Regions from separate parts of the Mesorhizobium sp. WSM4814 genome, predicted to be linked through region 3. Evidence: predicted binding sites of a transcription regulator. Region 3 holds the regulator's gene; each other region holds the start of a gene.
The links. The regulator PhoB, encoded in region 3, activates phosphate uptake and scavenging genes when phosphate is short. The targets are predictions, from matches to a motif close to TGTCATNNANCTGTCAT.

Region 1 (10,373 bases), on a different contig from region 3:
TGCCGGCGTGGAGCGGACCGGAGACGAATTCCCAGAACGGATTGAAGTCCTGGAACTGCGCCTTGTCGGGATTGTAGTAATGCGCCGCCGTGTAGTGCACGTCGGCGGTCAGCCAGACGGTGTTGGTGATGCCGGCATTCTTTATGTAGCGAAGGAGGTCGGCAATTTCCAGTTCGCGGCCCTTGGCCGGGCCATTGTCGCCATTGCTGACGGCCTCGGCGCCGGCCTTGTTGGTGGCGTCGTTCCAGACGACGAGACCAAGCGGCATGTCGGCGGCGATGATTTTCCAGGTCGCGTTGGAGTTTGCCAGTTCGCGCTTCAGCCACTTCATCTGCTGTTCGCCGAGGACGCGCGATTGCGGCGTCACCGTATCCTGCATGCCAGGACCGTTGGCGCCGCGATAGGAGCGCATGTCGAGGAAGAAGACGTCGAGCAGCGGCCCGTAGGCGATCTTGCGATAGACGCGGCCCGGTTCCGACGGCTCGTAGCGGATCGTCGTCATCTCGTGGAAGGCGCGTGCCGCGCGTGCCGCCAGCACATGGATGTTTTTTTCCGAGTAGCGGTCGTCGGCGCTCAGGTTCTTCGAATCCGACCAGTTGTTGACCACCTCGTGGTCGTCCCACTGATAGTAGGTCGGGCAGATGGCGTTGAGCCCCAGCACATGTCTGTCCATCATGTTGTACTTCCACTGGCCGCGATACTCGTCCAGCGTCTCGGCAACCTTGCGCTTTTCGCCGATGAGGACCTTGTTCTTCCACTTGCTGCCGCCGGGCAGCTCGACCTCGTCCTTCATCGGGCCGTCGGCATAGATGGTGTCGCCGGAATGCAGGAAGAAGTCGGGCGTATGCTTGCCGATCGTGGCATAGGTCTTCATGCCGGTGTCGTCGATGCCCCAGCCCTGGCCGGCGGTATCGCCCGACCAGGCGAAGCGGATGTCGCGTTTCGAGGCCGGCGCCGTGCGGAAGCGGCCGACGATCGGCTCGGAGACGGCGTTGATGTCGGCAAGATCGGCCGCGACCATGCGGTAGAAGATGTCTTGGTCGGAGGTGAGGTCGGTGAGCAGCCGCTTTACCGTGTAATCGCTGGCCGGCGACGTATCGAGCGGCGCAAGGCGCAAGGGATTGGCGAAATTCTCCGTCGACGAGACTTCGAACATGACGCGCGAAGGGCGGTCGGTCCGCGTCCACACCACGCCGCTGGTTGCGTCGACATCGCCCGACTGGATGCCATGGGTGAAGGCGGGCCGCTGATTGGCGCGCGAATAATAGGGAAGCGCGAGGCCCGATACGCCGACGAGGCCGGCGGCGCTCGCCGACGTGACAAAAGCGCGGCGCGAAATCTTGTTCATGGCTGTCTCCTGGATGGCTTAAACGTCGCCGCCAAGGTCCAGCCTCAATGTTTCACGCACATCTCGAAACCATGAAGGTTTTCTGACGATCAACAGGCTGGCGAATCTCCCCCCTCGAGGGGGAGATGTCGCCGAAGGCGACAGACGGGGTCGTGTCGCGTGGAGCGCCAACCTCCTGCGACTGCGATAAGGGGCCGAGCCCGGTCGGACCGCCCCCCTCTGGCCGCTTCGCGGCCATCTCCCCTCAAGGGGGGAGATTAGTGCTCGGCCGTCACAGCTCAAGCCGCCTGCGGGTTCGGCTCGAAGGCCGGACGGCTGGTGTTGATCAACAGCGAGAGGCAGGCTGCGGCTATTGCCGTCATGCCGGCGATGAGAAAGGCAAGTTCGTAATTGCCCTGCAATTCACGCATGGTGCCGCCGAAGAAGGCGGCCGCCGCTGCACCCACCTGATGGCCGGCGACGATCCAGCCGAAGACGATCGGCCCGCTGCGGTCGCCGAACGCCTCGTTTGACAGCCTGAGCGTCGGCGGCACGGTGGCGATCCAGTCCAATCCGTAGAGCACGGCGAAGATGATCAGGCTGGTCGACGAAAAGCCGGAATAAGGCAGATAGATCAGCGACAGGCCGCGGATGCCATAATAGACGCCGAGCAGCTTGCGCGGGTCGAAACGGTCGGTGAGCCAGCCCGACAGCGTCGTGCCGATCAGGTCGAAGATGCCCATCAGCGACAGCAGGCCGGCGGCTTGCACCTGGCCGATGCCCATGTCGCCGCAAAACGCGATCAGGTGCGTTCCGACCAGTCCGTTGGTGGTGAAGCCACAGATGAAGAAAGTGGCGAACAGATACCAGAACACCCGCGTGCCGGCGGCACGACGCAGCGTGCTGAACGTGTGGGTGAGGAAATTGCCCTGCGAGGCTGGCGGAACCGGCGGCACGTCGTCGACGTCCGCGCCGTAGCGCACCATGCCGATCGCGGACGGCCGTTCCGGCACCAGCAGCCAGACCAGCGGCACCAGGCAGGCGGTGGCGACCGCAATGGCGATGGCGACAGGCTTCCAGCCGCCCGACTGGGCGAGCGCGGCGAGCAACGGCAGGAACACCAGCAGGCCGGTGGCGGCCGAGGCCGACATCAGCCCCATCACCAGGCCGCGATTGGTCTTGAACCAGCGATTGACGATGGTGGCGCCGAGCACCGTGGCGACCGCGCCGGAACCGACGCCGGAGAATACGCCCCATGTGAGAAGCAGGTGCCAGGGTTGGGTCATCAACAGGCTGAGCGCCGTCGAGCCCGACATCAGCACCAGCGACGCCAGCAGCGTGCGGCGCAGCCCGATCCGTTCCATCAGTGCCGCGGCAAACGGCCCGGTCAGGCCGTAGAGGAAGATGCCGATGGCCGCGGCGAGCGAGACGACATCGCGCCGCCAGCCGAAACTCTCCTCCAGCGGCAGCATCATGACGGCCGGCGCCGACCGCAGGCCCGCCGCGATCAGCAGGCACAGGAAAATGACGGCGACCACGACGAAAGCATAGCGCTGGCCAAACGGGCGGGATCGAGCTATCATGTTACTGACCGGTACGTTGCGATGAATGGGAGCATACGTACCGATCGGTAACATTGTCAAGCAGGCAACGGCACGTCCAACAATGAAAAGCATTGAACCAGCGATCAAAGCGGATGAACGGCCCCGCGCGGGCGAAAAAATCCTTCGCGTTGCCCGCGACCTGTTCTACCGGCAAGGCATCAGGGCGATCGGGGTCGACGAGATCGTGCGGCGCGCCGGCGTCACCAAGCCCAGCCTCTATCGCAGCTTTCCGTCCAAGGACGAATTGGCCGCGTCCTATCTGCGGCAATACGACCTCGAGTTCTGGGCCCGCTTCGACGCGGCGGTGGCTGCCCATCCCGGCGATCCGCGCGCGCAGAGCGCCGCCTTCCTGACCCGCATCGGCAAGCGCACGCAAAAGCCCGACTATCGCGGCTGCGGCATGACCAACGCGGCCGTGGAATATCCCGAACGTGGCCACCCGGCCCGCGTGGTGAGCGAGGCCAACAAGCAGGAATTGCGCCGACGCCTGCGCGCCATGGCGGCGGCGATGGGTGCCGGCGACGCCGAGACGCTGGGCGACGGGCTGCTACTCCTGATCGAAGGCGCTTATATCAGCGGTCAGCTGTTCGGGGCCGGCGGACCGGCGAAGTCTGTGGCCCGCAATGCCGACCTGCTGATCGAAGCGAGCTTGAAGAAATAGCGATTAACGATACCGTGCGGCAGCCCCGAAACGGAGTAGCCCGCGATGCGTGCTCTTTTGCTGATCCCGCTTGCCCTTGCCGGCCTCTGCCAGCCTGCCCGGGCCGGCGACATTTCCAGCGCCTACACCGATCTCGACTGGAAGAAGGACTGCGTGACCTACGCGCAAGCGGAGGAAGGCGACGGCGACTGGGCCAGTCTCGCCTGTTCGGGCTATCGCGGCTACCCGGTGCTGATCGCCTACGACGACGCCCGCGAATCGCTGTTTTATGGTTTTCCGCCCAGCGACATGACCGCAGTCTGGGAAAGTTTTGTCGCCTTTAACACGGCTGCATCCAAACTCGAGTGGCGCATCGAGACGAACGGCGATCGCGCCGTCCCGTTTGCGGTCATCCATCGGCGCTCGATCAGCAATCCCGAGGTGGAGAACAAGCCGACCGACGTGCTGATCGTCGCCAAGGTCGGCCAACCGGAGACCTATGAAGGCTGCACCGTCGGCCTGGTGCTGGCCACCGGCAACCCCGGCGCCAACGACCAGGCCCGCAAGCTCGCCGACGAGAAGGCGCGGACCTTTGCCTGCGGCAAGGACAAGCGCGTGGTTATCGGCAACGCGCCCGCTTTCGGCCGCGTCGATAATTAGGAGCGCGTGGCATTGAAAAGTAACGTCGGTCAGCGCTGCCCCTCATTGCCCTGCCGGGCATTTCTCCCCGTATAGTGACGGGGAGAAAGACGCAGCCAATAAATGGTTTCGCCAATTACCAGCGTTGCTGAATGGGCGCCAAGGTCGAGGTCAGCGGGCTTCTCCCCGTTCACGGGGAGAAGGTGCCGGCAGGCGGAAGGGGGCGGCGCTACGCCAGCAGTTTGCTCGCAACTTCAGGCGTTCGGCTACTTGCTTGCCTTGGCCCGTTCGATCGCCTCGACGATCATCTTCTTGGCGTAGGCGGCGTCATGCCAGCCCTCGATCTTGACCCATTTGCCGGGTTCGAGATCCTTGTAGTGCTCGAAGAAGTGCTGCACCTGCTGGCGGGTGATGTCGGGCAGGTGCGTGTATTCGGTGACGTTCTCGTAGCGCAGCGTCAGCTTGGGCGACGGCACCGCAATGATCTTTTCGTCCAGGCCGGAATTGTCCTCCATCACCAGCACGCCGATCGGCCGCACATTGATGACGCAGCCCGGCACCAGCGCGCGCGTGTTGCAGACCAGCACGTCGATCGGGTCGCCGTCACCCGACAGCGTGTGCGGCACGAAGCCGTAATTGCCGGGGTAGCGCATCGAGGTGTGCAGGAAGCGGTCGACGAACAGCGTGCCGGCCTCCTTGTCCATCTCGTACTTGATCGGCTCGCCGCCGATCGGCACCTCGATGATGACGTTGATGTCCTCCGGCGGGTTCTTTCCGATGGCGATGGCTTCGATACGCATGGCTTTTGTCCCTCTTTCGATTGGAAACCGATAGCGGGCAGCGGCGCATGGTGCAATGCGGCGAATGGTACTGAAATCGGCTGAGGGTGCTGGCGAGAGGCGTGTCGAGCCGTCATTCCCAGACGAAGGCGACCTTCTTCAGAGCCTTCTGCTCGAAAACCTCGACTCCCTCGGCGACGTCGCGGCCGCCGGCGCCGGCATAGAAGGTGAGCGCGTTCTGGTTGTCCTCCAGCGCCCACACCACCATGCCTTTCAGCCCGTGGTCTGCCAGTCGCGCCCGTGCTGCCGAGAATAGCCGGCTGCCGAGCCCGATGCCCTGATATTCCGGGCGCACGTAGAGTTCGTAGATCTCGCCCTGCTGCTTGAGCTCGCGGGCGCGGTTCTTGCCGATCGTGGCGTAGCCGGCGACCTTGCCGCCGATCTCGACAACCAGGACGGTGGCGGCGCGGCGGATGGCGTTCGCCCACCAGTCGGCGCCGCGGCGGTTGATCATCGATGTCAGCGTGCGATGCGGGATGATGCCGGAGTAGGCGCCGCGCCAGGCCAGCAGGTGCACGTCGGCGATGGCGCTTGCGTCGCGCGGCTCGGCTTTCCTGATGTCGATGCTCAGCGTCTTCATGATTGGTTAACCATAAACCCGCATCGCCCGAATGCAAGAGTCCGGTCAGCGGCTCCCAAGCTTTCGCACAGACGATAGACGTGCCGTTGAGTGCTGAAAAAACCGTTCGTAGCGACTCAGATTTCGACCAGATGATCGTCGAGCTCGTTGCTGTCGCCGGAAGAAACCGGGAAATGCTCGGCCAGCACCGCAGCCGTCGCTTCGATCGCCTTGATGAAGCCGTCGGCGAGACGATCGTCGCGGGCATGCGCGGTAAGGTCGCGGACGACGCCGTCCCAAACATGCTGGCCGACGCGGCTGTCGATGCCGCTGTCGGCGATCACTTCGGCGTAGTGCTCGGCAATCGAAACGAAGACCAGCACGCCGGTGCGCGCCGTGGTGCGGTGGACGTTGCGGGCGAGGAACTGCTTTATCGCATTGGCGTGCGCGGCCTGGTAACGCAGCCGTCTCGGCACCAGGTGGATGCGCAAGCCGGGCAGCGCCCACAACAGCACAAGCACCGAGGCCATCGCCAGAAGCTGGGCGATGACGAAATGCGGCAAGCGGATCGACAGCCACCACGCTTCCAGCCCGTAGCTGACGGCGAGGCTGACGACGAGCATCGCCAGCGTCGCCATGAAGGCCGCCGGAAAGAAATAGTCGTCGCTGGCATAGGCGACCACGCAGTAGATTTCGCCGTCGGTCTTCGATTCGGCAACGCGGATCGCTTTGGCGATGCGGTCATGGTCCTCGCGGCTGATCGGTCGAGTTGCCATGTCGTGTCTCACCAGCTTCCTGAAGATCCGCCGCCACCGGACGAGCCGCCGCCGCCCGAAAACCCGCCACCGCCTGAGCCTCCTCCGCCCGACGACCAGCCTCCCCCGCCGGACGACCAGCCGCCAGAAGATTGCCGGCCCGGCTGGAAGGTCATGCCCAGCCAGCGATAGCGACCGGGGCCGAGTTTCCGGCCGAAGATCGGCGGCAGGATCGAGGCGGCGATGCTGCCGAAGAAGATGATCGCCCAGATGCTTATGAAGATCGCAAAGAACAGATCGTCGGTGTTGAATGGCGGCTGCTGGTTGCGGGTCCCGCGCGCTTCCAGCTCTTCCGGATTGCCTTCCAGCACCATGACCATGTCGTCGACGGCCTTCATTATGCCGCCGGAGAAATCGCCGGCGCGGAAGGCCGGCACCATGTCGTTTTCGATGATCAGCCTGGTGTGCAGGTCGGTCAGCGTGCCTTCCAGCCCGTAGCCGACCTCGATGCGCATCTTGCGGTCGTCTTTGGCGACCAGCAAAAGCACGCCATTGTCCTCGCCGGCCTGGCCGAGCTTCCAGGCGCGGAACAGCCGGTTGGCGTAGGGCTCGATTTCCTCGCCGTCGAGGCCAGGAAGCGTCGCGACGACGATCTGGTCAGAGCTCTCGGCCTCGAAATCCGCAAGCTTGCGGGTCAGCGCCGCTTCGGTTGCGGCATCGATGATGCCGGCATTGTCGACGACCCGCCCGGTCAGGGCAGGCAATTCGGCGGCAAGGGTGGCGAGGGGGAGGAAGAGGGCTAAGTAGAGAAGGGCTAGAGCAACCGGCAGGAATGCAAGGCTGGCGTTCCGTCCCACCCCCCTCTGTCCTGCCGGACTGTCCGGCAGGACAGAGGGGGGTGGGACGGAGTACAAGGCCAATGGAACTGCGCTCGCCAAGCGCCGATCACTCACCCTGCTGCGTGCCGAAATCGACCTTCGGCGTCTGCATCTTGTCTTCCTCGATGGTGAAATTGGCGAATGGCTGATTGTCGCGGAACCACAGGGTCGCCCAAATCACCGACGGGAAGGTCCTCAGCGTCAGATTGTACTCCCGCACCGCCTCGATATAGTCGCGGCGGGCGACCGAGATGCGGTTCTCGGTGCCTTCGAGCTGCGCCTGCAGCGCCAGAAAATTCTGGTTGGCCTTGAGGTCGGGATAATTCTCCACCACTGCCAGCAACCGCGACAGCGCGCTGGTCAGGCCGGCTTGACTATCCTGGAATCTCTTGACCGCTTCCGGATCGCTCAGCGTCTCGGGCGTCACCGTCACTTGCGTCGCCTTCGCGCGCGCCTCGACCACGGCATCGAGCGTCTCCTTCTCATGCGCCGCATAGCCCTTGACCGTCTCGACCAGGTTGGGAATGAGATCGGCGCGGCGCTGGTACTGGTTCAGCACCTGGCTCCATGCGGCCTTGGCGTTTTCCTCCGCCGTCGGAATTGTGTTGTAGCCGCAGCCGGCCAGCAGCGGCAGCACGATCGCCATCATCAGCAAGGCTGGCAGGTTGCGGAAGACGAAAGGGGAGGAAAGGGCAGGCATGGAAAATCCCTCAACAAGACTGACGGGCGAAGCATTACCACAATCCGCGCGCAAGAACATGACCTCAACCTGGGGCGCTGCTGGTGCTTTGGCATTCACTCTCAGGCCCTGTGATTGACCGGGCGAACAGGTTAAAGTCGCTGCGAAAACAGGGCATAGCCATGGCGGGACGCCAGGACAGCGACGACGAATCGCGCCGCATCATCGAGCGCGTGGCAAGTGAAACCGACCCGGCCTCGTCCGTTGCGCGGACGGCCAAGGGCGCGCGCGATCACGTCACTGCTGCAGACGCCGACCGGGCGGACCCGATCGAATATTGGGGCACGCGCATCGGCCGGGCGCTGGGGCTCATTGTCGGCATTGGCCTGTTGATCTGGCTCGTGCTTTTCATCATCCAGGGTTAGGAACCTCGTGAGCACCGAAGAATCCGACGCGCCGCGCGCGGTCATCGTCATTTCCAGCCATGTCGCGCGCGGCTCGGTCGGCAACCGCGCCGCGGTCTTTGCGTTGGAGACGCTGGGCTTTCCGGTGTGGGCGGTGCCGACCGTCATCCTGCCCTGGCATCCGGGCCATGGACGGGCGACGCGCATCGTGCCGCCGCTCGATCAATTCAGGGCGCTGATGGCCGATCTCGAGCGCGCGCCATGGCTCGGCGAGGTCGGCGCGGTGCTGTCCGGCTATCTCGGCGAAGGCGGCCAGGCCGACGCCGTCGCCTCGCTGGTCGGCGCGGTCAAGGCGAAGACGCCGGACGCCGTCTATATCTGCGACCCGGTGATGGGCGATTCGGGCGGGCTCTATGTGCCGGAGACGACCGCCATCGCGATGCGTGACCGGCTGATGCCGATCGCCGACATCGCCACGCCCAACCGCTACGAGCTGGAGTGGATGGCGGGAGCGCCGCTGCCCGACCTCCAAGCGGTGATGGCGGCCGCCCTTCAGGCCGAGCCGTCGACCATGCTGGTCACGTCGGCGCCGGCGATGATGGCCGGCGGTACCGGCAATCTGCTGCTCAACGGCAACCAGGCGCTGCTCGCCGAGCATCGCCTCATCGACAAGCCGCCCAATGGCCTCGGCGACCTGACGGCGGCCGTCTATCTGGCGCGCATCCTGTCCGGCCAGCCGGCGATCAAGGCACTGCAGTCGACCACGACGGCGGTCTACGAGATCCTGGCGCGCACCGCCAAGCGCGGCGGCGACGAATTGCAGCTCGAAACCGATGCACAGAGCCTGTCGCACCCGATGGCCATGGTGCAGCTTCGCCATCTCCTGCATCCGGGGCGGGACAAAAGAGCGTGACCGTTGTCGGCGTCGACGGCTGCAAGGCCGGCTGGATCGCCGTTCGCCGCGATCCCGGTTCGACACCTCGTAACCCGGGCGCAGCCCCCTCGGTAGCCGTTTTTCCAAGCTTCGCAGCACTGCTCGACGCATTGCCCGCCGAGGCGACAGTCGCCGTCGACATGCCGATCGGCCTGCCCGATGTTTCGCAAAAGGGCGGCCGCGGGCCCGAAGCTCTGGTGCGGCCGCTGCTTGGCAACAGGCAATCGAGTGTCTTCGCCATCCCCTCGCGTGCGGCGCTTTATGCGCATACGGACGGCTTCACTACGATCGAGGCCTGGCATGCCGCGCATCGCCAGGCAAGCGAAGTGGCCAAGGCGACCTCCAATCCGCCGCGCGGCGTCTCGATCCAGGCTTTTGGCATCTTTGCCAAGATCCGCGAGGTCGATGCGGTTCTGATCGCGCGTCCCGAACTGCGCCGCCGCGTCTTCGAATCGCATCCGGAAGTCGCTTTCTGCCGGCTGAACGACGACCAGGCGATGCGCCTGCCGAAGAAGATCAAGGGCGCCGTCAACCCGGCCGGCATGGCGGAACGCAAGGCGCTGCTTTGCCGGCACGGTTATTTCAGGGGCTTTCTCGACCGGACGCCGCCGCGAGGCGCCGCTGCCGACGACTTTCTCGATGCCGCAGCGATGATGCTGATCGCCGGTCGCATCGCCAGCGGCGAGGCAAGGCCGTTTCCGGATCCGCCGCTCGCCGACCGTTTTGGTATCCCTGTCGCCATTTGGGCGTGAATCTCCTCGGCCCATCTATCGGCGAGGCAATCGCATTGGCGAATGGCAACCACGTCCTTCGCGATTCGGCATTGCTCGCGACCGGCTTTTGCCGCTAGAGCCTTCCTGACCTACAGAGCTGCCGCCTAACCCGGAAAGGCTCCAGACGCCGCCAATGCCTCATCTCCCAGACCATCTGCTCACCGGCTACCGCAATTTCATGAGTGGCCGCTATCTCGCCGAAAGCGGACGCTATCGCTCGCTTGCTCGCGAGGGCCAGGCCCCCGAAACGATGATCATTGCTTGCTGCGACTCCCGCGCGGCTCCCGAGGCGATCTTCGACGCTGGTCCCGGCGAACTCTTCGTGCTGCGCAATGTCGGCAA
Region 2 (10,373 bases), on a different contig from region 3:
ACTGGACGCGCGATTTAGCCATGAAATCTCGCATACCTTAGAAGGGAGGCGGATCGAGAACGTCCGCATTTTCGGCCGGGATTTGGCGAGCGCGGATACAATTCAGTGTTTCTTGGCGAGAGCGCGTACTTCGGCAAGCGACTCATCGAGCAACTGCGGATTGGGCGACAGCATCTGGCTGTCGTAAATGGAGATCATGCCTTGAGTTTGGCCTGCAAACTCAGGCTGCGTTTTTCGCGCCTCCTCATCAATCGCGTCGACGTAAAACAAGAAATTTTGCCCAGCCAGAACAGGCACGCCGCATCCTCCCATGATCAGAGTGGTCGTGGAGATCACACCATTCGGTTCCGGGTTGCCCTTGAACACCTCCATTGTCTCGTAGCGAACGTTAACCAGTATCCGACCATCACCCTCATCGGCTGCGACAATTCCAAGCTTTGTCGGACTAAGCTCTGTGGCTGTCACCAAGCCTCGGAACACCAGGGCCGCCTCAGCAAATGCTCGTTGTGGCGTCCAGTTTGCAGGCATTGAACAAGCTGAAGCGACGTCAGGCAGGACAGCCGCGCTGACGAGCGCGAGAGTCAGGCGGACAGAAAACCTGAAACGCTTACCCATGCTTACTCAAACCTCTCCGCAATATGATGCTCCTCGGCGAGGTCGGAGAAGCGGGTGAACTCGCCCTGGAAGGCGAGGCTGACCGAGCCGGTCGGTCCATGGCGCTGCTTGGCGACGATGACCTCGGCCTTGCCGCGCATCTCGTTCATCTCGTGTTCCCATTTGATGTATTCGTCGGTGCCCGGCTTCGGCTCGCGGTTCTTCAGGTAGTATTCCTCGCGGTAGACGAACATCACCACGTCGGCATCCTGCTCGATCGAACCCGATTCGCGCAGGTCCGAGAGCTGCGGACGCTTGTCGTCGCGGCTTTCGACCTGACGCGACAGCTGCGACAGCGCGATGATCGGCACGGCAAGCTCCTTGGCCAGCGCCTTCAGGCCGGTGGTGATCTCGGTGATCTCCTGCACGCGGTTCTGCGAGGATTTGGCGCTCGACCCTTGCATCAGCTGGATATAGTCGATGACGATGACGTCGAGGCCGCGCTGGCGCTTCAGCCGCCGCGCCCGCGCCGACAGCTGGGCGATCGAGATGCCGCCGGTCTGGTCGATGAACAGCGGGATCTTCTGCATGGTCTGCGAACAGGCGACCAGCTTTTCGAAATCCATTTCGCTGATCTCGCCGCGGCGGATTTTCGACGACGGGATTTCGGTCTGTTCGGAAATGATGCGGGTGGCGAGCTGTTCCGACGACATTTCGAGCGAGAAGAAGCCGACGACGCCGCCATTTGCCGCCTTGAACGAACCGTCGGCCTGTTGTGCCGGCACATAGGCTTCGGCGATGTTGAAGGCCATGTTGGTGGCAAGCGAGGTCTTGCCCATGCCCGGGCGGCCGGCGATGATGATCAGATCGGACGGCTGCAGGCCGCCCATGCGGCGGTCGAGATCGCGCAGGCCCGTGGCGACGCCCGACAGATGCCCGTCGCGCATATAGGCGGCGTTGGCCATGTCGACGGCGGTCTTGACCGCGTCGGTAAAGCTCTCGAAGCCGCCATCGTAGCGGCCGGTCTCGGCCAGCTCGAACAGGCGCCGCTCGGCATCCTCGATCTGCTCGGATGGCGACATGTCGACCGGCGCGTCGTAGGCGATGTTGACCATGTCTTCGCCGACGGTGATCAGGGCGCGTCGCGTGGCGAGATCATAGATGGCGCGGCCGTAGTCGGCGGCATTGACGACGGTGACCGCCTCGACGGCCAGCCGTACGACATATTGCGCAACCGTCATGTCGCCGACCCTCTCGTCGGCCGGCAGAAAGGTCTTCAGCGTGATCGGCGTCGCTATCTTGCCCATACGAATGAGCTCGGCGGCGACCTCAAAGATCTTTCTGTGCAGCGGCTCGTAAAAATGGCCGGATTTCAGGAAATCCGACACGCGGTAGAAGGCGTCGTTGTTGACGAGGATGGCGCCGAGCAGCGCCTGCTCGGCTTCGATGTTGTTCGGTGCCTCGCGATAGAGCGGTGTTTCCGCCACGCCGAATTTTCGTGCTGCCTCTGCCATAACGTCCCCGATTTCGATGCCGGTCTCTCGATATCAGAACGGGATAGGTCGGTGATGACTTATCTGCATCAGTCTTCATTCAATCAGCTTCGGTGCCCGCGATTCACAGCCAATATTTTTCGGTGGAAAGAATCTCGATTGACTCGAATCAAGACGGCGAGCCTAGCCGTTCTCGGGCGAGAACAAAACAGGAAAATAGCTGCCAATCACTCCGGCAGTGCGTCGCCCCAGTCGAGCCGCCGCGCGGCCTTGAACACATCGCCGTCGCGCTTGGTGAACAGTTTCTCGTCGGCACCGCCGTCCCTTTCGCAAAGTTTCAGCAGGACCTTGCCCGAGCCTGATTTCGGCGGTGCGATCACACGCGCCTGCGGCGGGGCAACAGCGTGGCGGGAGGCAGCGACATAGATGAATTTCTCGTCCTCCCACGGCACATCGGCGTCCTTGGCCAGCCGGTGCAGGCGCGAACGCGCGACACGGCGCGAAAAATGGCACCAGTCGGGCGGCGCGAGCGGGCAGGGAGCCGCATGCGGGCAAGGCGCAAGCACGTGCGCGCCCGCCTCGATCAGTTGTCGGCGCACGGCAAGGATGCGCTGCCATCCGGCCGGCGTGCCCGGCTCGACGACCAGCAGCGTTTCGTCGGTCAGCTGCCAGAGCCGGTCGATCAGCTTTGGCAGCGACGCTGGTACGATCTCGTCCAGCACATAGGCGCAGGTGACCAGCTCGGCCGGCTTGAGATCGGCGAGATCGAGGCTGACATCGCCGGCCAGCCAGGCGACCCTGGCCGTCATCGCCTCAGCGGCAAGCGCCGCGCCGACCCGGCGCACCGCCGCGCTCGCCTCGATCAGCACCGCCTGCTCGAGGTCGGGCCAGAGATCGAGCGCAGCCCAAAGCACGGTCCCGGGGCCGGCGCCGACGTCGAGCAGGGTTTTGGGTGCATGATCGGGCCTTGCCTCGCTGAGCGCATCGAGACTGGCACGGACAGCGGCATAGGTCGCCGGCAGCCGCGTCGCCAGATAGGCTTTGACCGCGATCTCCTCGGCCATATGCAGGCGGCCGTCGCGCAGTTCGGCGCGATAGCGGTCCGACAGCGTTTTTGCCGCTAGCTTCAGCGTCGGCAGCGGCACTTTTTCGAGGAGACGCTCGACGCCCTGTCGAAGCGGGATAGGCAGTTCCATAGCTCAGGCACCCCGAGGTGCGTACAGGATCACCGAGGCGCCAACGATGCAGAGCGCGGAACCGGCAAGGTCCCAGCGGTCGGGGCGCACGCCTTCCACCAGCCACAGCCATCCGAGCGAGGCGGCGATGTAGATGCCGCCATAGGCGGCATAGGCGCGGCCCGCAGCACTGATGTCTACCAGCGCCAGCAGGAAGCCGAACAAAGCGAGCGAGACCAGGCCTGGCGCCAGCCACAGCGGCGACTTTTCTAGCCGCCACCACGCCCAGATCGAAAAGCAGCCGGCGATCTCGGCAAGGGCAGCAACGATGTAGATGAGATAGGTCATGAAAAAAGTCTCGCGGCGACGGCGAGACCTTTTTCAGCGTGTGGGCCGCCAATGGCAAGCGGCAATGGCGTGATCGCCGGCGGTCTATTCCATATCCGCCACCTTGCGGCGCCGGGCGGGCTTGGCGGCAGGGGCTTTTGGACGATGCCCCATGTCGCGCAGCTGCAACGCCTTCTCGCATTTGCCCATATAGTCACGAGACATCGGCAGCGTGTCCTTCTTCTTGGCGATCTGGATTTGGAAGACCACCAGATCCTGCCAGCGGAAAGCGGCTTCCGAGGCTGCCAGATAGAACTCCCACATGCGGCAAAAACGTTCGTCATAGATCGCCTTGGCCTTGTCGCGGTTGGCGGCAAAGCGCTGGCTCCAATGTCTCAGCGTCTCGGCATAATGTAGCCGCAGGACTTCGATGTCGGTGACGATGAGGCCCGACTTTTCGATCGCCGGCATCACTTCCGAGAGCGAGGGGACGTAGCCGCCCGGGAAAATGTATTTGCGGATGAAGGCGCTGGTTGCCCACGGCGCGCCGGAGCGGCCGATCGTGTGCAGCAGCATGACGCCGTCCGGCTTCAAGAGCGTCGCCGATTTGTCGAAGAAGGTGCGGTAGTGGTTGACGCCGACATGCTCGAACATGCCGACCGAGACGACGCGGTCGAAGCGCTCGTTGAGCTCGCGGTAATCCCTCACTTCGAAATGCACGCGGTTTTCCAGGCCTTGCGCATGGGCGCGGTCGGTGGCGACGCCATGCTGCTCGGTCGACAACGTCACGCCTTGCACGTCGACGTCGAAGGACTTGGCGAGATAGAGACCGAGCCCACCCCAGCCGGAGCCGATGTCGAGCACCGTCTGGCCGGCCTTCAGCCTGAGCTTGGCGGCAATATGGCGCTTCTTGGCTGCCTGCGCCTCGTCGAGCGTCATGTCCGGCTGCTCGAAATAGGCGCAGGAATACTGCATGTCGTCGTCGAGGAAGAGCCTGTAGAGGTCGCCTGACAGATCATAGTGGCGCTGCACGTTGCGGCGCGCGCGCGCCGCCGTGTTGATCTGCTGCAGGCGGCGGAAAGCGTGACGCAGGCCTTCTATCGCCTTCGACCAGGTGGCATCGATGCCGCCGCTATCCATGTTCTGGAAGGCGATGCGCATCACCCCCAGCACGCCGCCCTCGAGTATGTCGAGCTCACCGTCCATATAGGCTTCCGGCACCGCCAGCATCGGATCGAAGCTGATGGCGCGCTCGGCATGCGTGGTCTTGATGTGCATGTGCACCAGATCGCCGCTGCCGTCACCGAAAGTCACCGAGAGGCCTTTCGGTCCGGTGACCTTGAGATTGCCGGTGCGCACCAGGCGGTCGAGAATGCGTTTCAGCAGAATATTCATGAACAAATGTCCCCTCTCGGTCAGACACGCTGTCTCGGCGCATAACCCGACAATCGAAATCGATTTCGGAAAGGATCATGCGCCGAACCAAAGTCCTGCAGCGTCCTTTGCGCGTCCAAACGACGCGCGGCGCTATAGTCTGCATCAAGATATAGGGGGTCGAAAAGTTCCGTTTGGCACAAAAAAGCCCGGGCGAGGCGCCCGGGCGTTGGTCCAGAAATGACTGGAAGCCGACGAAACGTTTTAAAGCGCCGCTCTGACGCCTGTGACGTGCAATCAGCCGTTGTCTTCGCCGCCTTCGAACTCGGCGTTGGGATCGAAGAAGTTGTCCGGGCGCGCATTGTCGTTGATGTCGTCGCCATAGATGGCTTCGGCTGTGGTCAGCATCTCGCCCTTGGCCTGGCGCTCGGCTTCGTCGGCCGTGCGGGCGATGTTGAGCGTGATGGTGACCTCGACTTCCGGATGCAGGGCGATCGCCACATTGGTCAGGCCGATGGTCTTGATCGGCTGGTTGAGCAGGATCTGGTTGCGGTTGACCGAGAAACCTTCCGCCGTCAGCAACTCGGCGATGTCGCGGGTCGACACCGAGCCGTAGAGCTGGCCGGTTTCGCCGGCCGAACGCACGGCGATGAAGCTCTTGCCGTCCAGCTTCTCCGAAATCTGCATGGCCTCGGACTTGCGCTCGAGGTTGCGGGCTTCGAGCTGGGCGCGCTGGCCTTCGAATTTCTTCTTGTTGGCTTCGTTGGCGCGCAGCGCCTTGCCCTGCGGCAGCAGGAAGTTGCGGGCGAATCCATCCTTGACCTTGACGGTATCGCCCATCTGGCCGAGGCGGGAAACGCGTTCGAGAAGAATGACTTCCATGGTTTTGTTCCTTCGTTTGGGGCGCCAAATCACTGGCATCGACGCCGAATTGTCTGGAACAGGTCAGGAAGCTGAGGGCGTCGCCGCCGATGTCGCTGTCCTGCCTGTCGCGGCAGTTAGAGGTCTTCACCTCAACCCGGGATTTGATGGCAACCCTGCGGCGCCCGTCGCCGTAGGAAAAGCGGGCGGCGAACCGCCCGCTGGCTAGACCATGATCCCGAAAAGTGGAAACCGGTTTTCGGAAAAGATCATGGTCTACTAGTCAGTGTTGTCCATGATCCCGAAAAAATGGAAACCGGTTTTCGGATAAGATCATGGTCACCTAATCAGTGTTAGCGAACCACGTAGGGCAGCAGGCCGAGGAAGCGGGCGCGCTTGATCGCCTTGGCGAGTTCGCGCTGCTTCTTCTGGCTGACGGCGGTGATGCGCGACGGCACGATCTTGCCGCGCTCGGAAATATAGCGCTGCAGAAGACGCACGTCCTTGTAGTCGATCTTGGGCGCGTTGGCGCCGGAGAACGGGCAAGTCTTGCGGCGGCGGTGAAACGGGCGCCGGGTCGGGATCTGGTTGATGTCGACCATTATTCTGCACCCCCTTCAACAGCTTCGCGCGGACGGCGCGGGCCACGGTCTGCACCATCGCCACCGAAGCTGCGTGGCGGGCGATCGCCACGGTCGCCGCGATCGCGGTCGCCGAACGAGCGCGGGCCACGGTCACGGTCGCCGAAGCCGCCGCGTTCCGAGCGCTCTTCGCGCTTCTGCATCATTGCCGACGGGCCTTCCTCATGCGCATCGACCTTGATGGTGAGGAAACGCAGCACATCCTCGGACAGGCCCATCTGGCGCTCCATCTCGTTGAGCGCGGCCGGCGGGCAGGTGATGTCCATCAGCGTATAGTATGCCTTCCGGTTCTTGTTGACCCGGTAGGTGAGGGATTTCAGTCCCCAGTTCTCGACCCGGCCGACGGACCCGCCATTCGCTGAGATGACGCCCTTGTACTGTTCGACAAGCGCATCGACCTGCTGCTGCGAGAGGTCCTGCCGGGCAAGAAACACATGTTCATAAAGAGCCATATTGTTCTTTGCCTTTCTTCGTTTCTCTCCCGGTCCCGGCGGCAAAAGCCTCTGCAACTTCTCTGACCCGGCGATCCCTGGCGGGGCGGGGAAGAAAGGAGCATGACGAGACGGTCGAGAGCGGAGACACGGGAGGCGGAAGCGCTTCTGGCTCCACACGAAGGTTTTCGAAAAACCTCCGGCCCTCCGTTCAGCCCCCAGCAAGGACCGGCAGATTGCGGGCGTCTATACAGGAATTTGGCCGCAAGACAAGGGCGAGCCGAAAAACCGCCGCGCTCAGGACGACATGTCGCGGCATCTTCAGCTTGTATGCGGGATCCGCTTGTTCACCGTCTCAGGGAAGAAATCGGGCGCTGCACGGCGCTTGCCGAACATCATGTCGTATTGCAGCAGACGGAAATCGCGAATCGCCGGGTCGATTTGCTTCTTGCGCCCCCAGTCGGGCGTGTCCTCGCCCGTCGGCGTCAATAGTAGATTGCGGTCGACGACGCTGTAGCGCTCGCGCATCTGGCCGAGGAAGCCGGTGTAATACGGGTGGCTGATCCCGGCCGTGGTCAGGACATGGTAGGGCAGAAAGGCTGGACTGACAGTGCCCATGTCCGCGACCGGACCGGTGCGGTTGGACCATACGATCAGCGGCGTTCGGTGATGCAGCAGCATCTGGTCGGGCGGCTCCTTGCGTGGCGCGACGTTATCCCTGAGGAAGCCGGTCTCGACATAGACCGGACCGAGCGGCGGCAGATGGTCGCCGAAGAAGGCGATGACCGTCGGTCGCCGCCGGTTCTTCGCCCATTCGATGAGGCGCTCGAGGCTCTTGTCGGCGTCGGATGCGCCTTCCGTGAAGCTCAGCAGCGAATCCTTTGCCCACTGGCTGGTCGGAGCCTGCACCTTGTGGGTCGGATTGTAATAGCGATTCGGTTCGTAGGGCCCGTGGTTTTGCAGGCTGACCGCGAAGTAGAAGAACGGATCGTCCGTGGCGTCGGCTTCGCGGATGATCTCGTCGGTCATCGCCGCGTCCGACGTCAGCGGCCCGCGCTTTTCGAGATATGGCATGTTTTCTTCGGACTTGAAGTCATCGAAGCCGAAATCCGCATAGACCGGCGTTCGGTTCCAGAACCAGCTTGTGCCCGGATGGATGGCGCGCGTCTCATAGCCCTGGCTCTTCAGGAACGTCGCCATCGACGGCACCGGCGCGCGGACATATTGCTGGTAGGGGATGCTGCCGGCCGGCAGGAAGGCGTTGGAAAAGCCGGTCAGCGCCTCGAACTCGACATTGGCGGTCATGCCGCCGAATTCGGGCGAGAACACGTGGCCGGAGCGCAACGCCCGCACATTGGGAATCGGATCGGGCGTGATGGTGACGCCGGGCAGTTCGGTCGGATCCCAGAAGGATTCGCTCATGACGATGATGATGTCTGGCTTCTCGGCCGGCACCGATGCCTTCACGCCAGATCTTTCGATCGCCGCGATCGCCTTGTCGGAGTAGCCGGCAGGCGCGGGGACATGGGCCATTGGCACGTTGAGGGCGAAGGCCAGTGCGAAGCCGTTGGAGGCGTAATTTTCCTTCTGGTCCCACATGATCGGGATGATTTGCAGCCGGTCGCGGGTCCACGAGAACGTCGCGTAATCCATGATCGACACGAAGAAGGCGAGCAGCGGCACGGTCAGCGTCAGCCGGGCCAGGCGCCCCTTGCGACCGAGCGCCGGTACGCGGCGGCGCCACAGCCGCCAGCCATAAACGAGCAGCGAGAGGCTGCCGACGATGCCGACCGCCAGAGCGATGGCGGTTCCCGGACGTTCGCGCACCAGCAGCGGCATCAGCGCCACGATCTGACGTGAATAGAGGAAATCGGTCGGATAGAGCGGATCGCCGAGATAGAGCGATTTCTGGTGGCCGACAAAGGCCAGCGCCAGCGTCAGCGGCGCGACGATCATCAGGCTCTGGTGGCTGCGGCCGAGCACGGCATCGAGGCCGATCAGGATCAGCGCGAAGATGATGATGGTGGTCCAGCCCGGCTTGAAGGGCTGCAGGAAGAAGCCGACGGTGCCGGCAAAGTCGCCGCGCACGATCAGTTCGATGGCAAAAACCAGGATGGTGGCGACGAGAAGACTGACGAGGCCATAGCGGATAACAGGCCATTTCCGGCCTGGCAGATAGCCGGTGGCCGGATCGCCTTCCAGAAACTGCGGCGCGGATTTGCCAACGCCTTTCTTGATCCTTGCCAACTTACAATTCCCCCGACCATACACAAACGTGTCATTCAGCTGTCATCGATATGTCACGAAAAGCTAGCGTCTGTGGCTGAAATAAGAAGAGCCAGCAAACGAATCGTGAGCGATTTTCATCATGAGTGATCGAAAAAAAGCCTTTTGGAACAGGTACTCGGCCAGCGATACCGAGCCGGAGCGGCCCGGGTCGGGGTGCTAGCGGACTTGACTTGCCCGCCCGCCTTGCGTCACAGGCAGGAAAAATCAGCCGCTTGGGAGGCACGCATGGCCGTCGCATTCACCTTTCCGGGACAGGGCAGCCAGGCTGTCGGCATGGGCAAGGACCTCGCCGACGCCTTTCCGGAATCGCGGAAGATCTTCGAAGAGGTCGACGACGCGCTCGGCGAAAACCTGTCGAAGCTGATCTGGGAAGGGCCGGAAGAGAGGCTGACGCTGACCGCCAATGCCCAGCCGGCGCTGATGGCTGTGTCGCTCGCCGCCATCCGGGCGCTGGAATCGCGCGGCCTCTCGCTGAAGCACAAGGTCGCCTATGTCGCCGGCCATTCGCTCGGCGAATATTCGGCACTTGCCGCCGCCGGTTTCGTTTCGGTCGCCGATGCCGCCCGGCTCTTGCGTATCCGCGGCAATGCCATGCAGGCGGCTGTGCCGGCCGGCGAGGGCGCCATGGCGGCGATCATCGGGCTGGAACAGGCCGATGTCGAAGCCGCCTGCGCTGAAGCGGCCAAAGAGTCGATTTGCCAGATCGCGAACGACAATGGCGGTGGCCAGCTGGTGATCTCCGGCGCCAGGGCGGCCGTCGAGCAGGCGGCGAAGCTGTGCACGGAAAAGGGCGCCAAGCGGGTGCTGATGCTGCAGGTCTCGGCGCCCTTCCATTCGGCGCTGATGGCACCGGCGGCCGAGGTCATGCGCGAGGCGCTGGCCGGCGTGACGAAGAACGCGCCGTTCGTACCCGTGGTTTCCAACGTGTCGGTCACGCCGTCCAGCGATCCGGATGCAATCGCCCACCGCCTGGTCGAACAGGTGACGGGGCGCGTGCGCTGGCGCGAAACGGTGGAATGGTTTGGCGCCAACGGCATTGCGACGCTGTACGAGGTGGGTGCCGGCAAGGTGCTGTCGGGACTGGCGCGGCGCATCAACCGCGACATCGCCACCGGCGCGGTCGGCACGCCGGCCGATGTCGAGGCGGCGCTGGCGGCGCTCGATTGAACCATGCGCGTCCGGCTGATG
Region 3 (10,373 bases):
GTCGCACTCGTGCTTTCCGCGTCCGGATTTTACTGGGCCTATTCACGCATCGCACAGGCCTACCGGGCGCGCCACGTGGTCGAGCGCGTTCTTCGCGCATTCTTGATCGCCTGTTCGGTGGTCGCGATCCTGACGACGATCGGCATCGTCCTGTCGCTTATCTTCGAGTCGCTGCGGTTCTTCCAACAGGTGCCGTTCTACAAGTTCCTGTTCGGCACGCATTGGTCGCCGCAGAGCGCCTTCACTGGCGCGGGAGCCGAGGCCGGGGCGGTCAACGAGGACATTTTTGGCATGGTGCCGCTCTTTGCCGGCACGTTGCTCATCACCTTCATCGCCATGCTGGTGGCTGCGCCTATCGGGCTGATGGCTGCGATCTATCTTTCGGATTACGCCTCCAAAAGCGTCCGCGCGGTCGCAAAGCCGGTTCTGGAAATCCTCGCCGGCATTCCGACCGTCGTCTACGGCTTCTTCGCCGCGCTGACGGTTGCGCCCTACTTCCGCGGTATCGGCGAAAGCCTGGGCCTCAACGTCGCATCTGAATCCGCGCTCGCCGCAGGCGTGGTCATGGGTATCATGATCATTCCCTTCGTTTCCTCGCTTTCCGACGATGTGATCAACGCCGTTCCGCAATCCCTGAGAGACGGTTCTGCCGGCCTCGGCGCGACCAAGTCGGAAACCATCCGCAAGGTGGTCCTTCCCGCTGCCCTTCCGGGCATCGTTTCGGCGATGCTGCTTGCCGTCAGCCGCGCAATCGGCGAAACGATGATCGTGGTCATGGCGGCGGGGCTGGCGGCAAACCTCACGGCAAATCCGCTCGAAGCGGTCACCACCGTGACCGTGCAGATCGTGACGCTGCTGGTGGGCGACCAGGAGTTCGACAGCGCCAAGACGCTTGCAGCCTTCGCACTCGGCCTGGTGCTGTTCTGCATCACGCTTACCCTCAACATCGTCGCTTTGCGCGTCGTCCAGAAATACCGAGAGCAATATGACTGATGCGATCTCGTCATTCGGCGCCGTCGGACGGCCGGTCAGCATTCATACCGACGATGCCGCGAAGGCGCGGCTGAAGGGCCGCTACCGCACGGAAACGTGGTTCAAATGGCTCGGCGCCGCAGCTGTCGTGTTGGCCGGCTTGTTCCTTGTGCTGCTCCTGTCGACGATCGTCACGCAGGCGATTCCGGCGCTGCGGCAGAACTATGTGACGCTGCCGATCGATCTTTCAGCGGCCAAGGTCGACCCGGCGAAACTCGATGAAGTGAACTACGACGCCATCGCTCAGGAAGCGCTTACGGCAAAATTTCCGGATGTGACGAGCCGCCAGGACAAGCGCCTGCTGCGCGGGCTGATTTCCACCGGCACAGGCGTGTTCCTGCGCAAGGATATTGCGGCTGATCCGGGGATGCTCGGAGGAACGGTGGACTATGCGGTTCCACTTGACGATTTTGCCGACCTCTATCTCAAGGGTTTGCTTGCCGATGTCGGTTCGGACGAAGCGCTTTCGACAAGCGTCACGCCTTCGGGAACCAGCGGCGACATCGATCTGACCTTCGGCGACGATGCCATGCTGGCGCTGGCGCGCGGCCATGGTGCGACCGAGGGCGAAAACGGCATGTTTACGCTGACGAGCGGCGCGTCGTCGCTGCTGGTCGCGTTCAATGGCGGCACGGTCAAGCTGACCTCGCTGTCGCCTGCGGCCAACGGCACGGTGATCGCAAAAGGCACGGTGATCGAGGCGCTGGACAGCACGGCGCCCGCCGCGAGCGGCCAGGCATTCCTGCGCGTCATCGAGACGCCGGAAGCATCGCGAAAGATTTCGGACAAGGTGATCGTCTGGCTCGACACGCTGAAGAGCGCCGGCCTGATCGAAAGCCGGTTCAACTCGATCTTCTTCTTCACCGGCGCAAGCCGCGAGCCGGAATTGGCCGGTGTCTGGGGCGCGGTCGTCGGATCGTTCCTGACCATGATCGTAACCCTCGCCATCGCCTTCCCGATCGGCGTTTCAGCGGCGATCTATCTTGAGGAATTTGCGCCCAAGAACCGGCTGACGACGATGATCGAAGTGAATATCAACAATCTGGCGGCGGTGCCTTCGATCGTCTTCGGCCTGCTTGGACTTGCCGTATTCCTGAATTTCTTCGGCATGCCGCGCTCAGCCCCGGTGGTCGGCGGCATGGTGCTGGCGCTGATGACCTTGCCGATCATCATTATCGCCTCGCGCGCTTCGCTGCGCGCCGTGCCGCCGTCGATCCGCGAGGCGGCGCTTGGCATCGGAGCGTCCAAGGTCCAGACCGTATTCCATCACGTCCTGCCACTGGCGATGCCGGGCATCATGACCGGCACCATCCTCGGAATGGCGCATGCGCTGGGCGAAACCGCGCCGTTGCTGATGATCGGCATGGTCGCCTTCATCGTCGACATTCCCGGCGGCTTCACCGATCCCGCGACGATCCTGCCGGTGCAGATTTTCATGTGGGCGGATTTCCCGGAAGCGGGGTTCCAGCAGAAGACTTCGGCGGCGATTTTGATTTTGCTGGTGTTTTTGGTCATCATGAATGCCATCGCGGTGATACTGCGCAGGCGCTTCGAGCGGCGCTGGTAAGGAGTAGAGGATATGAACATCATGACGGAAGCCGGCGTCGAGCAGAAACTGAGCAGCGCAACCAACGCCCCTTCGATCAAGATGAAGGGCGAAAAGGTCTCCGTTCACTACGGCGAGAAGCGAGCACTGTTCGACGTCGATCTCGATGTCCGCGAGCATCAGGTGACGGCGTTGATCGGCCCATCGGGCTGCGGCAAGTCGACGTTCCTGCGTTGCCTGAACCGAATGAACGACACGATCGATATCGCGCGGGTGAGCGGCAAGATCACGCTCGACGGCGAGGATGTCTACGACCCGAAAATCGATGTCGTCGAGCTGCGAGCTCGCGTCGGCATGGTGTTCCAGAAGCCGAACCCGTTTCCGAAGTCGATCTACGAAAACGTCGCCTACGGTCCGCGCATCCACGGCCTGGCCAGGAGCAAGGCCGAGTTGGACGGCATCGTCGAATCGAGCCTGAAGAAGGCCGGCCTGTTCAACGAGGTCAAGGATCGCCTGCTCGAGTCGGGTACCGGCCTGTCCGGCGGACAGCAGCAGCGCCTGTGCATTGCGCGCGCCATCGCCGTGTCGCCGGAAGTGATCCTGATGGACGAGCCCTGTTCGGCGCTCGATCCTATCGCCACCGCCCGCGTCGAGGAACTGATCGACGAACTGCGCCAGAACTATACGATCGTCATCGTCACCCATTCGATGCAGCAGGCGGCGCGCGTGTCGCAACGCACGGCGATGTTCCATCTCGGCTATCTGGTCGAGGAGGGCGCGACCGACAAGATGTTCACCAACCCCGACGACAAGCGCACCCAGGACTACATCACCGGCCGGTTCGGCTGAGCGGTCCGGCGAATTTCGAACACGAGGACAGCACCATGGGTGAACACACCGTCGCATCTTTCGACGAGGAACTGGAGCACATCGACCGGCTGATCCGCGACATGGACGAGCTCGCCGCCGCAATGGTAGCGGCCTCGATCCGCGCGCTGCTTGCGTCGGACAATGCGATGGCGCAGCGCGTCGTCTCGGACGACGCCATCATGGATGCGCGGCAGCGCGAACTCGATGACAGCGCCATCACGCTGATCGCCAAGCGGCAGCCGATGGCGCAGGATCTGCGCGCCGTGGTTGGCGCAATCCGCATGGCTGGCGATCTCGAGCGCATCGGCGATCTGGCCAAGAACATAGCCAAACGGGTCAGCGCAGTCGGGCAGAGCGCGACGCCGCGTAATCTGTCGCACGGTATTGACGCGATGGCGGATCTCGTTCTTGTGCAGCTGCGCGGGGTGGTCGAGCACTATGTGTCGCGCGATGCCGGCGCGTTGAAGGAACTGCGCGCCGACGACCAGAAGATCGACGTGAAATACACGGCGGTTTTTCGCGAGCTCCTGACCTACATGATGGAGGATCCGCGCAACATCACCGCCTGCACGCACCTTCTGTTCTGCGCCAAGAATCTCGAGCGTATCGGCGATCACGTCACCAACATCGCCGAAAACGCCTACTTTGTCGTGACCGGGCAGCAATTGCCGGCGGACCGCCCGAAGCTCGACGAAACGACGATGTCGGCGCCGGCGACATGACAGGAGTGACCGGCCGATGATCGCGCCGCGCATCATGGTGGTGGAGGATGAAGAGCCGTTGGGCGTCCTCCTCCGTTACAATCTTGAATCCGAAGGCTATCAGGTCGAGGTGGTGACGCGCGGCGACGAGGCCGAAATCCGGCTGCAGGAAAACGTGCCCGATCTTTTGGTGCTCGACTGGATGGTGCCGGCGGTTTCCGGCATCGAGCTTTGCCGGCGGCTTCGGGTGCGCCCCGAAACCGAGCGGCTGCCGATCATCATGCTGACCGCGCGCGGCGAGGAGAGCGACCGGGTGCGCGGCCTTTCGACCGGAGCCGACGACTATCTGGTCAAGCCGTTCTCGACACCGGAATTCATGGCCAGGGTCAAGGCGCTGCTGCGCCGCGCCAAGCCGGAAGTGCTGTCCAGCGTGCTCAAGGTCGGCGACATCATGCTCGATCGTGAATCGCACCGGGTCTATCGCAAGAAGAGCGAGATCCGGCTCGGGCCGACCGAATTCCGGCTGCTCGAATTCATGATGCGGCACCCGGGCCGGGTCTTCTCGCGCAGCCAGTTGCTCGACAATGTCTGGGGCGAGACGATCTACATCGACGAGCGCACGGTGGACGTCCATGTCGGCCGGTTGCGCAAGGCGGTCAACAATGGTCGCATGCCCGATGTCATCCGCACCATCCGTGGCGCCGGCTATGCGATCAGGGAAGACTAGCTGATACCTGCGCTTCCGGCGTACCCCAAAGTACGCTCCGCTCCGGATCTCGGAACCCACCATTCTCGACTCGGCCTGACCTGAATCTCAACACACCCCAAGTCGCGACCCGGGAATCCTTCAAGCCACGTTCTTTCCGACCGAGCCGGCTCGTGCCTGGATGCTCGGCGCGAAAATCTCCTGGTCGACGAAGCTTAGCGCCCGCATGGCGCAGCCTTCGCGGATCAGCGGCAACTCGTTCGGCTCGGTGTCGAAGGAAATCGAACCCGAATGCTGGCCGCCGGCGGTCTGGGCGATGGCCTCGCGCAGCGCCGGCTCGATCAGGTCGAAGGCGGCAGCGCTGGCGCCGACCATGGCCACGGGCGCCGGATCGATCAGCGCGAACAGGCTGCCGAGCCCGAAGCCGAGCGCCTCGCCGGCCTTGCGGTAGGCTTCGCGCTCCGGTCCGTCCGTCTCGCGCGCCCGGGCCGCCAGTGCCCGCATCTCGGCGTCGCTGACATCGGCGACCGGCTCGGCATTCTCGCTCAACAGCCTTGCGTTGCGCCAGATGGCGTAGTTGCCGGCATAAGCCTCGACGCAACCGCGCCGCCCGCAGCGGCAAAGCGCGCCACCCGGCCGATGGATCATGTGGCCGAATTCGCCGCCTGAGGAGTGGGTGCCGGTGAACAGCTCGCCCTTCAGCACCAGCCCCATGCCGATGCCGTGCGAGAGCAGGATGGCGATGAAGTCATCGCGGTAGCGATCCGGGTGGCGCCAGCGCAGCGCCACGGCCATCATGTTGCAGTCGTTCTCCATGATGGCCGGGATGCCGAACTCGCGTTCCAGAATGTCGGCGAAGGCGATGTTCGTCTGCGGCGTGATCGGCGACCACAACATGGCGCGCGCATGGGAATCGGTGATGCCCTGGATCGCCAGCGCGATGCGGGCGACGCTTTGGACATCGAGGTCGGGATCTTCGAGCCGGCGCCGGACGATGGCGACACATTCGCCGATCAGCGCGTCACGCGACATGGTCAGCGTGTCCAGCCGGCGCTGGTCCTCGGCGACCACTTGTCCGGCATAATCGATGACGGCGACCGACAGGAAATTCAGCGACAACACGACGGCCAACACCGCAGCGGCTTGCGGATTGAGGCTGAGGCCGACCTGCGGCCGGCCGCGTTTCAGCGAAACCGTCTCGCTCGCCTTGCTCTCGGCCAGGATGCCTTCCTGGATCAGGTCGGCAGAGATCGCCGATATGGTCGAATGGCTGAGGCCGGTGGTCGCGGCGATCTCGGTCCGCGACGGCTGGCCTGCCCGGCGCACGGCCGAAATCACCATCGCCCGGTTGCGCCGGCGCAGATCGTCATGACGGATTCCCACCGACATTTTTGTTTCCTCCTCATCGCCGCGGCCGCTCATGAATCGGAAGCCGTCGGTAATGTCCGACAAATACTGGCAGAAGCGGAGGGGGCTGTCATTATTTATTCCGAGCCTCGAAAAAAAGCCCGACAGGACGTCAACATCCATCAGAATTGGTGTTGACAGTGCTTCGGCGTTGGACCAGTATTTTTTCGAGGCTCGAAAAAATAGAGCCTTTGTGCCGGCCTTCGGGCCAGTTGGTCGCGCCCTACGCGGCGCAGGGAGGAATATCATGAAGAGATTCGCAGCCGCCATTCTGGCGGGGGTCGCCATGTCGCTGACGCTCGCGTCGGCCGCGCAGGCCAAGGACAAGGTCATCGGCGTTTCGTGGTCGAACTTCCAGGAAGAGCGTTGGAAGACCGACGAAGCCGCCATGAAGGCGGCGATCGAGGCCGCCGGCGACAAATATATTTCCGCTGACGCACAGTCCAATCCCGGCAAGCAGCTGACCGACGTCGAGAGCCTGATCTCGCAGGGCGCCAACGCGCTGATCATCCTTGCGCAGGATGCCTCGGCCATCGGTCCGGCGGTGCAGAAGGCGCTGGACGAAGGCATTCCGGTCGTCGGCTATGACCGGCTGATCGAGAACAAGGACGTGTTCTATCTGACCTTCGACAACCAGGAAGTCGGCCGCATGCAGGCCCGCGAAGTGTTCAAGGTGGCGCCGGAAGGCAATTACGTTTTCATCAAGGGCTCGGGCGCCGACCCGAATGCCGATTTCCTGTTCGCCGGCTCCATGGAAGTGCTCAAGGATGCCATCGACAGCGGCAAGATCAAGAATGTCGGCGAGGCTTATACGGACGGCTGGCTTCCCGCCAACGCCCAGAAGAACATGGAACAGTTCCTGACCGCCAACGACAACAAGGTCGATGCGGTGGTTGCCGCCAATGACGGCACCGCCGGTGGCGTCGTCGCGGCGCTGACGGCGCAAGGCCTGGCCGGATCCGTCCCGGTTTCGGGCCAGGACGGCGACCATGCCGCGCTGAACCGTATCGCGCTGGGCACACAGACCGTATCGGTGTGGAAAGACGCGCGCGAGCTCGGCAAGAACGCCGCCGAGATCGCCTCGCAGCTGGCCGACGGCAAGCCGATGACAGACATTGCCGGCGTCAAGGATTTCACCACGCCGGGCGGCAATGTCGTCAAGTCGCTGTTCCTGACGCCGATTGCCATCACCAGGGACAATCTCAACGTCGTCATCGACGCCGGCTGGATCAAGCAGGAAGAGGTCTGCGCCGGCGTGGCGGCGGGCACCGTCGCGGTCTGCAACTGATCCGCCTTCGCCAAAAAAACCTGAAACGCCGCGGCTTCACGCCGCGGCGTTTTTTTCAAAAGAGTTGTTTTTCCGCGTCTCGCGGGTAATTTCTAAGCTGCTTCCGGCATCCGCGGCAGACGGCAACGGTGGGAGGACATCATGACCGACACGACTTCCAACACGCCGGCTGCCGATCGGGCGCGTGAATCCGAGCTCAGCCCCTTCGGCCGCTTCCTCAAGGCAACCGAGCTCGACATACGCATGCTCGGCATGGTCGGCGCGCTGCTGATCATCTGGGTTGGAATCCACATCCTGTCGGGTGGGCTTTTCCTCACGCCGCGCAATCTCTGGAACCTGTCGGTGCAAACTTCCTCGGTCGCGATCATGGCGACCGGCATGGTGCTGGTCATCGTGATGCGCAACATCGATCTTTCGGTCGGCTCCGTCGAAGGCGTGATCGGCATGGTGATGGGCGTTGCGCAGGCAGAATTCCTCATCCGCGTCATGGGATTCCAGCTTGGAAATCCCTGGATATGGGTAATCGCCCTGGCTGCCGGCGTGGCGCTCGGCCTCATGATCGGCGCGCTTCAGGGCTTCATCATTGCCTATCTCGAGGTTCCGGCCTTCATCGTGACGCTGGGCGGCCTGCTGATCTGGCGCGGCATGGCGTGGCTGATGACGAGCGGGCGCACCGTCGCGCCGCTCGATGCCACGTTCCAGCTGATGGGTGGCGGGCCGCGTGGCTCGATCGGGGCGACCGCGAGCTGGATCGTCGGCATTCTCGCCTGTGTGGCCGTCGCCTTGATGCTGCTCAACGGCCGGTCGCAGCGCAAGCGCTTCAAGTTTCCGTTGCGCCCGGTCTGGGCGGAGAGCCTGCTTGGTGTTGTCGCCTGCGCCGCCATCCTCGGCGCCGTCTGGATCGCCAATTCCTATCCGTGGCCAATCGGCATCGTTCGCCAATACGCCCAGCGGAACGGCATCACCATCCCCGAGGGCGGGCTGTTCATCGCCCATGGCATCGCCATACCGGTGCTGATCGCGGTCGCAGTCGGCATCGTCATGACCTTCATCACCCGGCGCACCCGATTCGGCCGCTACGTCTTTGCCATTGGCGGCAACCCGGAAGCGGCGGAACTCGCCGGCATCAACACGCGCTGGGTGACCATGAAAGTGTTCATGATCATGGGCGTTCTGGCCGCGATCAGCGCGGCAATTGCTTCGGCCCGCCTCAATGCGGCGACCAATGCGCTGGGCACGCTGGACGAACTCTTGGTCATCGCAGCAGCCGTCATCGGCGGCACGTCGCTGGCCGGCGGCTCCGGCACGGTGCTCGGCGCCATGCTGGGCGCGCTTCTGATGCAGTCGCTGCAGTCCGGCATGGTATTGCTCGGCATCGATTCACCGCTTCAGAGCGTCGTCGTCGGCGCCGTGCTGGTCGTCGCCGTCTGGCTCGACACCGTCTACCGCAAGCGGGTCTGAGCATGATCCCGAGCCAAAGGTCCGGATCAGCGAAAAGTGGACATCCGTTTCGGTCCAGCATCATGCTCGGCGAAACCATAGAGAGGAACGATCATGGCTGACACGACTGCTCCCACGCCACTGATCGATATGCGCAACATCTCGATTGCCTTCGGCGGTATTCGCGCCGTCGACGATGCATCGATCGACCTTTTCCCGGGCGAGGTCGTGGCGCTGCTCGGCCACAACGGTGCGGGAAAGTCGACGCTGATCAAGATCCTGTCCGGCGCCTACAAGCGCGATTCGGGTCAGATCTTCGTCAATGGCGAGGAGGCTTCGATCGCCAATCCGCGCGACGCCAAGAAATACGGCATCGAGACGATCTACCAGACGCTGGCGCTCGCCGACAATGTCGACGCCGCCGCCAACCTGTTCCTCGGCCGCGAGCTGATGACCGGCTGGGGCACGCTCGACGATGGCGCCATGGAGGCCGAGTCGCGCAAGGTGATGGGCAGGCTCAATCCCCGCTTCCAGCGATTCAAGGAGCCGGTGGTCAAGCTTTCGGGCGGCCAGCGGCAGTCGGTGGCGATCGCGCGCGCCATCCTGTTCAACGCCCGCATCCTGATCATGGATGAGCCGACGGCGGCGCTGGGACCGCAGGAAACGGCGCAAGTCGGCGAACTGGTCATGCAGCTCAAGGCCGACGGCATCGGCATCTTCCTGATCAGCCATGACATCCACGATGTGTTCGAGCTTGCCGACCGCGTCTGCGTCATGAAGAATGGTCGGGTCGTTGGCACGGCGCGCACCGGCGACGTGACCCAGGACGAGGTGCTCGGCATGATCATTCTGGGCAAGTGCCCGCCAGGCGCCATACCCGGGCCAGGCGCGCTGAAGATCGCCGCCTGAAGCGTCAAATACCTGTCACGTGATATGCCAGCCGTCATGATGGTTTGGCCGCGCCATTGTGTTGCCACGGGGACTTGCCCATAAGATGGGGAACCATGGGTCGCAGCCACAGCTTGAAGAAGTTCTTCCCGATCGTCGCTTTCATCGCCGTCGCGCTGATCAGCCTGACAATGGCGGGATTCGCCTATTTCGCCACGCAGGAAGCGGCGCGCATCAAATTCGAGGCGACGGCGGACGACGCCCTCAACCGGATCGATAGCCGCATCGACCTGCATCTGTCGATGCTGCGATCGACACACGCACTGTTCGAGGCTCGCAATGGTGACATTTCGCGGAGCGAGTTCAAGGCGTTCTTCGATGCGCTGGGTATCAACGACAATTTCGCCGGCCTGCGCGGCATCGGCTTTCTCCGGCTGGTGAGAGCCGGCGACGAGGCAGCGGTCGAGCGTGCCATCCAGCACGACTATGGCGTCA

Region 1: a site for PhoB is predicted at 1,420-1,436, ahead of AC0L2V_RS17305 (alkaline phosphatase D family protein). Genes of this name have one in related genera too.
Region 2: a site for PhoB is predicted at 9,173-9,189, ahead of AC0L2V_RS09825 (LTA synthase family protein). Genes of this name have one in related genera too.

The regions. Positions count from the first base shown of each region.
Region 1 covers NZ_JBVVQT010000010.1:125,956-136,328, forward strand. The annotation lists gene AC0L2V_RS17305 (alkaline phosphatase D family protein) at 1-1,348, opposite strand, end outside; gene AC0L2V_RS17310 (MFS transporter) at 1,627-2,910, opposite strand; gene AC0L2V_RS17315 (TetR/AcrR family transcriptional regulator) at 2,993-3,592, shown strand; gene AC0L2V_RS17320 (hypothetical protein) at 3,638-4,231, shown strand; gene ppa (inorganic diphosphatase) at 4,477-5,010, opposite strand; gene AC0L2V_RS17330 (GNAT family N-acetyltransferase) at 5,123-5,629, opposite strand; gene AC0L2V_RS17335 (TPM domain-containing protein) at 5,746-6,384, opposite strand; gene AC0L2V_RS17340 (TPM domain-containing protein) at 6,393-7,220, opposite strand; gene AC0L2V_RS17345 (LemA family protein) at 7,309-7,941, opposite strand; gene AC0L2V_RS17350 (hypothetical protein) at 8,103-8,345, shown strand; gene pdxY (pyridoxal kinase PdxY) at 8,353-9,237, shown strand; gene AC0L2V_RS17360 (DUF429 domain-containing protein) at 9,234-10,010, shown strand; gene AC0L2V_RS17365 (carbonic anhydrase) at 10,165-10,373, shown strand, end outside.
Region 2 covers NZ_JBVVQT010000004.1:276,726-287,098, forward strand. The annotation lists gene radA (DNA repair protein RadA) at 1-22, opposite strand, end outside; gene AC0L2V_RS09785 (hypothetical protein) at 103-615, opposite strand; gene AC0L2V_RS09790 (replicative DNA helicase) at 618-2,108, opposite strand; gene AC0L2V_RS09795 (small ribosomal subunit Rsm22 family protein) at 2,315-3,283, opposite strand; gene AC0L2V_RS09800 (YnfA family protein) at 3,287-3,610, opposite strand; gene AC0L2V_RS09805 (class I SAM-dependent methyltransferase) at 3,695-4,984, opposite strand; gene rplI (50S ribosomal protein L9) at 5,261-5,845, opposite strand; gene rpsR (30S ribosomal protein S18) at 6,178-6,426, opposite strand; gene rpsF (30S ribosomal protein S6) at 6,426-6,917, opposite strand; gene AC0L2V_RS09825 (LTA synthase family protein) at 7,218-9,143, opposite strand; gene fabD (ACP S-malonyltransferase) at 9,411-10,352, shown strand.
Region 3 covers NZ_JBVVQT010000016.1:2,598-12,970, reverse strand. The annotation lists gene pstC (phosphate ABC transporter permease subunit PstC) at 1-993, shown strand, start outside; gene pstA (phosphate ABC transporter permease PstA) at 986-2,599, shown strand; gene pstB (phosphate ABC transporter ATP-binding protein PstB) at 2,612-3,427, shown strand; gene phoU (phosphate signaling complex protein PhoU) at 3,463-4,170, shown strand; gene phoB (phosphate regulon transcriptional regulator PhoB) at 4,187-4,876, shown strand; gene AC0L2V_RS21865 (ROK family protein) at 4,997-6,244, opposite strand; gene xylF (D-xylose ABC transporter substrate-binding protein) at 6,510-7,550, shown strand; gene AC0L2V_RS21855 (sugar ABC transporter permease) at 7,692-9,011, shown strand; gene AC0L2V_RS21850 (ATP-binding cassette domain-containing protein) at 9,105-9,899, shown strand; gene AC0L2V_RS21845 (CHASE domain-containing protein) at 10,013-10,373, shown strand, end outside.